2 linked regions of the Undibacterium sp. 5I1 genome follow. The protein of the gene in region 2 interacts with the protein of the main gene of each other region in a pairwise test. Links are inferred from orthologs where the notes say so. Each region holds a gene or a part of one and is shown on either strand. Other genes may lie near its edges.

What was found. Proteins that work in one complex are often made in the same cells at the same time.
Region 1: the proteins of secB (region 2) and RGU72_RS18315 interact in binary tests that used the Escherichia coli proteins (3 or more experiments, as listed by UniProt). The link is inferred for Undibacterium sp. 5I1 from one-to-one orthologs.

What each region holds. Positions count from the first base shown.
Region 1 is NZ_JAVIWI010000001.1:4,171,689-4,176,786, forward strand. Bases 1,190-4,113 are described here. They hold RGU72_RS18315 (response regulator transcription factor), read left to right. Parts: upstream 1,190-2,268; coding sequence 2,269-2,958; downstream 2,959-4,113. Other genes in these bases: RGU72_RS18310 (Tex family protein), read right to left, coding at 1,190-1,532; RGU72_RS18320 (ATP-binding protein), read left to right, coding at 2,962-4,113. Outside these bases: more of RGU72_RS18310, read right to left, coding at 1-1,189; more of RGU72_RS18320, read left to right, coding at 4,114-4,269; prmC (peptide chain release factor N(5)-glutamine methyltransferase), read right to left, coding at 4,312-5,098. UniProt on the Escherichia coli protein: Response regulator member of the two-component regulatory system CpxA/CpxR which responds to envelope stress response by activating expression of downstream genes including cpxP, degP, dsbA and ppiA.
Region 2 is NZ_JAVIWI010000001.1:3,971,191-3,976,231, forward strand. The notes cover bases 2,175-5,041. They hold secB (protein-export chaperone SecB), read left to right. Parts: upstream 2,175-3,295; coding sequence 3,296-3,787; downstream 3,788-5,041. Other genes in these bases: RGU72_RS17385 (rhodanese-like domain-containing protein), read left to right, coding at 2,238-2,639; grxC (glutaredoxin 3), read left to right, coding at 2,725-2,988; RGU72_RS17400 (SH3 domain-containing protein), read left to right, coding at 3,896-4,342; RGU72_RS17405 (NAD(P)H-dependent glycerol-3-phosphate dehydrogenase), read left to right, coding at 4,514-5,041. In the rest of the region: RGU72_RS17375 (murein hydrolase activator EnvC family protein), read right to left, coding at 1-985; gpmA (2,3-diphosphoglycerate-dependent phosphoglycerate mutase), read right to left, coding at 1,106-1,852. UniProt on the Escherichia coli protein: One of the proteins required for the normal export of some preproteins out of the cell cytoplasm. It is a molecular chaperone that binds to a subset of precursor proteins, maintaining them in a translocation-competent state.

The DNA.
Region 1 (5,098 bases), 200 kb from region 2 along the record:
TTGACATCGACACCGACCGCATTGACGCAATCTTCCACCACCGCATCGAGCGAACGGGCGAGTTGCGATTGGCCGACATCATGCTGATACTGACCGACGCCTATCGACTTCGGATCGATCTTCACCAGCTCTGCAAGCGGGTCTTGCAAGCGACGCGCAATGGATACCGCGCCACGAATGGATACATCTAAATCCGGTAGTTCTTTCGACGCAAATTCTGACGCGGAATACACCGATGCTCCGGCTTCTGATACCACGATTTTCGTCAGTTTGAGTTCAGGCTTTAGCTTGATTAAATCTTGCGCGAGTTTGTCGGTTTCACGCGACGCAGTGCCGTTACCAATCGAGATTAAAGAGACATTATGTTTCGCCGCCAACTGCGCCAATACATGCAGTGATCCATCCCAATCGTTACGCGGCTGATGCGGATAAATGGTGGCGTATTCCATGACCTTGCCAGTGGCATCAACGATCGCCACTTTGACGCCAGTACGCAGACCGGGATCGAGTCCCATAGTGGCGCGTGGCCCAGCCGGGGCGGCCAGCAACAGGGCTTTTAAATTCAAGGCAAATACGTGAATCGCTTCGACTTCAGCCTTCTCACGCAGATTGCCCATCAATTCGGTTTCCAGATGCATAAATACTTTGACGCGCCAGCTCCAGCGCACCGTGTCGGCTAACCATTTGTCGGCAGGGCGACCGATATTGCTGACGCCAAACTTAGCGGCGATACGGCTTTCACAAGGATTGAGCGGCGCATCCCATTTTGGCTTTTCTTCTTCTGTATCCAGGCGCAAAGTGACCGCCAGCATTTCTTCGCGGCGTCCGCGGAACATCGCTAGGGCGCGGTGTGATGGAATGGTGCCCAAGGTTTCGGAGTAATCGAAATAGTCGGCAAACTTGGCGCCAGCTTCTTCCTTACCTGCGACGACTTTGGATTCGACAATGCCGTGGTCCAGCAGGTATTCGCGGATCGCTTGCAATAAGGACGCATCTTCGGCAAAGCGTTCCATCAGAATCTGGCGTGCACCATCAAGCGCTGCCTTGGTATCGGCCACGCCCGGATTGTCGCCATTGCTGGTGCTGAAGGGCGCTTTTAAATAGGCGGCAGCTTCTTCTTCTGGATTCTTGCCCGGGTCAGCCAGCAAGGCATCGGCCAAATCTTGCAAGCCCGCTTCAATTGCAATCTGTGCCTTGGTGCGGCGCTTGAGTTTGTACGGCAAATATAAATCTTCGAGTCGGGTTTTGTCTTCGGCATGCGTGATTGCATCGAGCAGCACCGGGGTCATCTTGCCTTGTTCTTCAATCGAAGAAATGATCGCAGAGCGACGGTCTTCGAGCTCGCGCAGATAGCGCAGACGCTCTTCTAACAAGCGCAATTGGATATCGTCCAAACCGCCGGTCGCCTCTTTGCGATAACGCGCAATAAAAGGCACGGTCGCGCCTTCATCCAGCAGGGCAATAGCAGCAGCCACTTGTACTGGTTTGGCGGCAAGTTCTAGGGCGAGACGTTGTTCGATGGAAGGCAGCATAAATAATGGTATGAGAGATAAACTCTGAGAATTAAAATCAAGTCGCAGATGATACGCGCTCTGTGTGATTGCACCAGTCTTGACATCACGCTGTAGTCGCAGTAGTCAAGCCGATAATATGAATAATATAGGGAGTATCTAAAAATAATCACGTATTGTCCAATTAAGATATGGACAATTCATTTTTATATTGATATACCTACCCTCAGTATGTGTAGGTTTTATTTTTTGAATGATGGCTATAAGCAAGCGACTTCAAGGTGCGAGCGGGACAAAATCTAGTTTTTTTCTACGCCGGATTGCCGGAAACCGATATTGGATATCGATGATAGTTTGTCCGTGAGGCAAGTATTTGCTGTAAAACTGGGTAAATCATCGTTGCCTAATCCTAGCCGAGTCGGTATTTTAGGTATGATAATCCTACAAAAGGCAGTTGACCGCTTGTCAGTACTTGTCAGTACTAATTAGTATTTGATTCAATTGAATCATTTCAGTGTTTTCAGCGTCACGGTTTTGGTGAGAGCACTACGAACCTGATTGCCCCTTTTTCGGCTCCTCAGCTGCCGTTTTTAGGATAATTCGATGATTTCGTTTAGCGAATTTAGTTTGCCTCGGTACAAGCTGCTCCACACAGGTGGCGATGTGTCCTATCATATTCTTGCCGCCGCCCTAAAAGTCACTCTATAAGCCACTCTGTTAGCCACCTTCAACGCCACGCTTTACAACAAGGTTTTACATGACCCAAGTTTTACTCGCAGATGATGATGTTGAATTAGTTGATATGCTCAAAGAATACCTAGAGCGTGAAGGCTATCTCATTACGACCGTGCATGATGGCGAACGAGCCGTTGCAGAAGCTTTAATGGGGGATTACGCCATTATGGTGCTGGATGTAATGATGCCGCGTATGAACGGGATTGAGGCTTTGCGACGGATTCGTGCAGAAAGTCGTTTGCCCGTCTTGATGTTGACCGCTAAAGGCGATGACGTCGATCGCATTATCGGTCTGGAATTGGGCGCAGATGATTATGTCCCCAAGCCATGCACCCCGCGTGAATTGCTGGCAAGGATTCGTGCGATTTTGCGACGTACACAAGTCGTTGCCGGTACCGAAGCGCAGGCGCATCCGCTGGTCATTGGTTCATTAACGATCTGGCAGGCGCAGCGTCGCGCAGATTGGGATGGCAAGCATCTGGATTTGACCAGTACAGAGTTCAGCTTATTGGAGGTACTGGCAAAAAATGCTGGTCATACCGTCAGCAAAACGGATTTATCAGAACAGGGATTGGGTCGTCCGCTCGCGCGATTTGATCGTAATATCGATGTCCATATCAGCAGCATCCGCCAAAAATTTGGCCCTCTAATTGATGGACGTACGATCATTCAGACCGTCTATCGTCAAGGTTACTTGCTGACTAAGGAGTAGGCGGTGGGGCGTCTGTTCTGGAAGTTTTTCTTTTTTATCTGGCTGGCACAAGTCACGGGTATTGTCGGGATTGGCGTTACTCTATCGCTGCGACATCAAAGCGAACAAGCGATGCTCGCTGCGGGAATTCGTGAACACATGCAATTGCATCTTGAAACTGGCGCTAGTGCTAGTAGTGCTAGTTCCACGACAGAATCGTACGTTCCGCCGAACCCGGATCAGCTGAGAATGTGGCCAGAGCAGGACGACAATTTGCCGCCGCATTTACGTCGCCACCGGCTGCATTCAGCTTATCCACCTGATGGGTTTTCTGCGTTTGTTCCCATGGTGGCCGCCTTAATCGTTAGTCTGTTATTTGCCGCTTTGCTGGCCTGGTACACCTCCAAACCTATTCGTAATTTGCGTTCTGCTTTTCTCTCTTTGGCTGCGGGTAATTTACAAACACGGGTTGGCAGTAGCATGGGACGACGGCGCGATGAGTTGGCTGATCTGGGGCGTGAATTTGACAATATGGCAGAACAGCTTTCCAAATTAATGGAAAGTCAGCGCCGGCTGTTGCACGATGTATCGCACGAGTTGCGTTCACCTCTGGCTCGTTTGCAAGCGGCGATCGGATTAGCGCGCCAACAGCCGGAGCGCGTCGAGGCCACCATGGAGCGGGTAGAGCGCGAAGCGGTAAGGATGGATAAGCTGGTGGGGGAGTTACTCACCTTGTCGCGGATTGAGGCTGGTGTCATGGCTAGCATGGACGCGATTCAGATTGATGAATTGCTGGCGGAAGTGGTGGATAACGCAGGATTTGAGGCAGAGTCCAAACACAAGCAATTGGTTTTTTCGAGTGTCACCTTGGGTGGCAACATTATGCTGCAAGGGCGCTATGAATTGCTGTATCGCGCCCTTGAAAATGTCGTCCGTAATGCAATCAAACATACTGCCAAGCTTGGCATCATTACTTTTGAGGTGCAGTTGTTATCAGCGGACCAGGAGTTATTGATCCGTATATTGGATCAAGGACAAGGCGTACCAGAGGATGAGTTGCAGGCGATTTTTGAGCCTTTTTATCGCGGTAGTAACTCGACCTCTAGTTTAAATACTAGCCTTAGTACAGAGCTCGATAGTAACGTCAATAACAGTACCAACAACAGCCCCAATACCCGGGGTGATGATGGTTATGGCTTGGGCCTAGCCATCGCTCAGCGCGTCATCCTCGCCCATGGTGGTAGTATTTCAGCCTCCAATCGCAAGGACGGCGGATTGTGCGTAGAGATTAGATTATCGCTACGTAATCCTGAGCATCCTGGCAATATCTGAGGATACTTTTGCGGCGGGAGTTACGACTGAATTACCGCTTGCTTACTTCAGGCGACCGCCACTGACGCGATCGATTCCCGATAAATCAAGCCAGCTTTGCACCTCAATAAAACCATGCTGTGTCAATAAATCACGTACCGCTTGCGCTTGGTTGTAGCCATGCTCCATCAGCAGCCAGCCTTGAGGATGCAGATGTTCTGCTGCATTCTTGATGATATGCCGATAGTTAGTTAAACCATCTGCATGGTCGGTCAAAGCGACCGTCGGCTCAAAGCGCAAATCGCCCTGACTCAGATGAAGATCATCTTTTTGGATATAAGGCGGATTGGCTACGATCGTATGAAAATGCTGACCTGCGAGTGCGCTATACCAGTCACTTTCACAAATATGCATGTTCGCGTCAGGGACATTTCTGCCAGCATTTTTTTGTGCTACTGCTACCGCAGCTGCGCTGATATCCGTTGCGCTGACATGCGTATCACGCCGTTGATGTGCAATTGCAATCGCGATTGCGCCCGAGCCTGTACCCATATCCAGAACGCGACTATTTTGCGGCGTATGCTGAATTGCCAGCTCGACTAATAATTCTGTATCTGGTCGGGGGATTAAAACATCTGCAGTGATGTGGAAAGGCAAACCAAAAAATTCTCGCTCACCGATCAGATAGGCAATTGGCTCACCATCATAACGACGTTGCAGCAGATCGCCGACTAGCTGCGCTTGCGCAGCGGTGAGCTGCATCTCCGACTGGGTGACCAGTTGTATCCGGCTTAAGCCTAGTGCATGCATCAATAAAATGCGAGTGTCGATCAAATCCAGAGGGCCTGCT
Region 2 (5,041 bases):
TTAATTCCCCTTTTACTGGCAATCGTAGTTGTCCTTTTAACTTGCTAAAATTGCCGTCAAAACTGGTCGCTATTGGTGTTTGCTCATTTTTTTCGATCACTTTACTCGGAGGTTCGTCATCGTCGATCGCATCAGGATTGGTCGGCTTACCGGATTTTTTATTTTTCAGTGCTTTTTCTTGAGCGAGTTTTTCCAGGCGCTGTTTTTCTTTTTGTTTTGCTAATTGTGCTGCGCGTTCTTGTTCTGCTTTGATTTGTTCCGCAATCAATTTATTTAATTGTGTGACCAGATTGCCGAGGCGTTGCTCATCTTTTTGCAGATTGTCGGCCTCTTTCTTTTGCGCGTGTAGTTTGTCGGCCAATTGCGCTAACAAGGTGCTACGTTTTTTCTTCTCGCCCTCTAAGGCTTTTTTATGCGTGATTTCTTCTTGCGCGATTTCGTCCAGATCGTCTTTAGCGTCTTGCTCTTCTTTGGCATTTTTTTGTACTGCGGCCAGGCTGGTGCGCAAGCCCTCTATCATTTTGGCCTGGGTTTGCGAGACATAACCCATGTATTGCAAATCACGATTGATACGGTTGGGATTGTCGCCCGATAGTAGTAGCTTGATGCGGTCGCTGTCGCCACGCATATATTGATGACGCAAAAAATCCGAGAGCTGCTTTTTTTGCTGCTCGACCTTGGCGCTGAGTCTGCTCTGTTCGGCTAATAATTGTTGCAGGCGGGTCTGGGTCTCGTTTTGCTCAGTTTGCAAATCGCGCAAAGAACGATTGGCTTCAGAAATGGCTTGCTCAGAATCAGCCAGTGCATCGCTAGCTTTGTCTTTGGCAGACTCCGTTTTATTAATATCTTTTTTGAGTGCTTGCAGCTTTTGCTGTAACTCAGTGCGCTGCGCTTCGACTTGATTTTTTTGTGTCGTGCGGGCATGACTAGCTGCTTGAGCGGGCTTACTTAGTCCGCAGAATAAACTGAACAAACTACCAAGCATCAGCAGGCACAAGCCCAGCGGCACCCGTGAAGAGTACGCTGGCCTGGTGCCTGTGTTTACTTTGTCTGCTTTGGTGTTGGTGTGCGTCACTGCGTTCAGCATCAAGGTCTTATCATGGTCTTACTTCGATTTCCCTTGGCTGGCAACTGCTTGCAATGCAGCTTCAATCGCGGATTGATCGCCCAGATAGTAATGCTTGATCGGTTTTAAGTCGGCATCCAACTCATACACCAGCGGTTGCCCGTTAGGTATATTTAAGCTGACGATATCTGCATCGCTGATGCCATCTAACATTTTGATCAAGGCGCGCAAACTATTGCCATGGGCACTGATGATGATACGTTTGCCGGCACGGATGGCGGGTGCAATTGTGTCGTCCCATGCAGGCATTACGCGATCTACCGTGTCTTTTAAACATTCAGTCAGCGGGATTTGTGAGCGTGTTAAACCAGCATAGCGAGGATCGTTGAACGACGTGCGGGGGTCATTTTCTGGCAAAGGATTGGGCGGTGTATCGTAGCTACGACGCCATACCAATACTTGTTCATCGCCATACTGGGCGGCTGTTTCTGCTTTATTTAAACCTTGCAAAGCACCGTAATGGCGTTCATTCAAACGCCAGTCGTGTACCACGGGCAACCACATCAGATCCATTTCATCCAGCGTACCCCACAGTGTGCGGATAGCGCGTTTAAGGACGGAGGTGTAAGCCACATCAAACATAAAACCGGCTTCTTTTAATACTTTGCCTGCCTGGCGCGCTTCTGCTACGCCTTTTTCAGTCAGATCAACGTCGGTCCAGCCAGTAAAACGATTATCAAGATTCCAGGTGGATTCGCCGTGGCGCATCAAAACGATTTTGTACATGGTGTAATGAAGTGTGATTAAAAAGAAGTTTGGAGTTAAGGACTTACGCAAAACCGCCCCGACTGCGTTGTAGCTCACTTTCGAACAAAGTAAGGTACTAAAGTACTGTCTTCGTCGCTACGCCTTGCCGGGACAATTTTCCGTAAGTCCTTCAATGCAAAACAGGAGAGCAGCAACTACAACAGCATCTATTTTATAATGGGCGCGTTCTTTAAAACCATTTATAACAGGGAACTTCTAAAAACCCTTTAATCGAGATGCAGCGCTAGGCGCAAAACGTGGCAATACGTCGGTATTGCGAGGCTTTGCAACGACGCGATGCGCTCGAGTATGGGGTTTTTAGAAGTTTCCAACGATCTATAACCATATTACCCATTGGAATACTGTGAAATTCTTAATTGAAAACATCTGGATGATTGCCGTCGCCCTTATTTCTGGCGGTGCTTTGTTGTTCCCTGTACTGCAACGTCGTGGCGCCAAGCTAACGCAATTGCAGGCAACGCAAGTCATGAACCAGGGTAAAACTGTCGTGTTAGATGTACGTGACGCAGAAGAATTTGCTGCCGGTCATTTGCCAAACGCCAAAAATATTCCTCTAAGCGATTTGTCTAGCCGCGTAAAAGAACTAGAAAAATCAAAAAACAGTACCATCATTACTGTATGCGAGCGCGGTGTGCGGTCTGCATCAGCGGTTGGCGTACTGAAAAAGGCTGGATTTGAGCAAGTGTTTAGCCTTGAAGGTGGCGTTTCTGCTTGGAAAACCCAAGGATTGCCAACAGTGAAGTAATTGCCGGATGATAAGTAAGTCAGTTCGGTGAATAATTGAATAAATCATTAAAATACGTAGATATTTAAGTTAGCAGGAGAAAATCATGACAGCGCATGTCGTAATGTATAGCACCGCAGTTTGCCCATATTGCACGATGGCAGAGCGCCTGCTGAAGTCAAAAGGTGTGGACGAGATTGAGAAAATCCGTGTCGATCTGGACCCGGTTGTGCGCGAAAACATGATGCAAAAGACCGGCCGCCGGACAGTACCGCAGATTTACATCGGCGAAACGCATGTCGGCGGTTTCGACGATTTGTCGGCGCTGGATCGTACTGGCAAGCTGGAAGCTTTATTAAATCCCGCTTGATCAGGCGATGAATCGGCTTTGATCTGACTGCGGTTTTGCTCAATCAGAGCTGTTTTGCTGGCGTGTAACACAGTGCTTTCCTTGCCAGAGCCTTAATAAAATGTCATCGCATTGACAAATCAATCAGCAAAAATCACTTAAATAGCAGATTTTTGCTGATTTTGCATTTCACTTGGTAGAATAACGCGCCGCGATCTTGAAATGGCTTAAATCAGCTTTATCTACAGCTAGATCTATAGCTCTACCTACAGCCATCTCGCTGTTCATTAATTGTTATTAATCTTTTAGAATTTTTAGAAAGTCTCACATGTCTGACGAAAATCTGCAGCCCGTATTTCAAATTCAACGCGTTTATCTGAAAGATTTGTCGCTTGAACAGCCAAACTCCCCAGCTATTTTTCTGGAACAAGAAGCACCAACGATCGAAGTCGCTCTGGATGTCAGCGCAGCGCCATTAGCCGACGGTATCGTTGAGTCCATCGTGACTGTAACAGTGACTGCTAAGGTCAATGATAAAGTTGCTTTCCTGGTTGAAGGCAAGCAAGCAGGTATTTTTGAAGCACGCAATATTCCTGCAGATCAGTTAGATCCACTGCTGGGTATTGGTTGCCCAAATATTATCTATCCTTACCTGCGCGCCAATATTGCTGATGTGATTTCCCGTGCGGGTTTCCCACCAGTACATTTGTCTGAAATCAATTTTGAAGCTTTCTACCAACAGCGTTTGCAAAATATCGCTGAACAGCAAGCTAAATTGCAAGCTGAAGGCGGCGAACAAACGCCCGCAACGACACACTAATTGCGTGTGATCGAGTATTAGCCCGGTGAGCTGGTTAATGACTAAATTAGCTTAGTTAATTGACTTAGCTAATTGACTTAGCTGATCGGGTTTAAAGTGGAAATTACTATGCGTCGTTCTCTGATTTTATCTGTACTGTTAGGTATCGCTTCTTGGTCTGGCATCGCCCAGGCCTTAGAGTTTAGAGCTATCGGTGCGTCCCCCGTGATTTTGTATGATGCGCCATCGACCAAGGGCGGCAAGGTGTATGTTGCGCCGCGCGGCATGCCAGTGGAAGTGATTTTGACTTATGGCACCTGGAGCAAAGTACGCGACATGGGTGGCGATTTAAGCTGGGTAGAATCAAAAGAATTGGTCGCGCGTCGCAATGTCGTTGTACGTGTCGCCAATGTCAAAGCCCACTCGGCTGCGGATGAAGCCTCGCCTATGGTGTTTAGCGCAGACAAAAATGTGTTGCTGGAAATGGCCGAGCCGGTGTCATCAGGATGGGTCAAAGTAAAGCACCGCGATGGACAGATTGGCTATGTCAAAGTGTCTGAAGTCTGGGGCGTGTAGCAGGCTGCAAGGCGATCGAAAAAAGGACAGCATGCTGTCCTTTTTTATATACTCCCCTCATTTATAAGAAAATATGCCCTATTGTCCAGTGAATATTTGGACGGTTAATAAATACTGTATGGGGTATATATCCAATCTTTATCTGTATTTTCACAACGAGGTCAGGCAATCATGAACATAAGCGTACTTGGCGCTGGTGCCTGGGGCAGTGCATTAGCGATTTCTCTTGCCACTAAAAATCAGGTGTTGCTTTGGGGACGCAAGCCCGAGCTGATGCAGCAAATGCAGACTCAGCGCGAAAACCAGACCTATCTTGCGGGCTGTCCTTTCCCTCCAGATTTACAAGCCACAGCCGATTTTGAGCAGGCTATGGCGCATGCAAGTTCGGCAGACGGCTTGTTGATCATTGCCACCTCAGTATCTGGCTTACGGCCTTTATTGCAGCAATGTCTGCCATTTCAGCCGAAGCATGTGGTCTGGTTGTGCAAAGGCTTTGAAGAGGGCACGCAACTGTTACCGCATCAAGTGGTGCGTCAGGTTTTAGGCGGTGCGGTGCAGGCGGGCGCTTTATCTGGTCCCTCATTCGCGCAAGAGGTTGCTAAGGGTTTGCCGTGTGCACTGACCATCGCTTCTACCTCAGCAGAGCTTTGCCAAAAAGTCGTCAGTGCGGTGCATGGGAATGCGATTCGGGTGTACTCC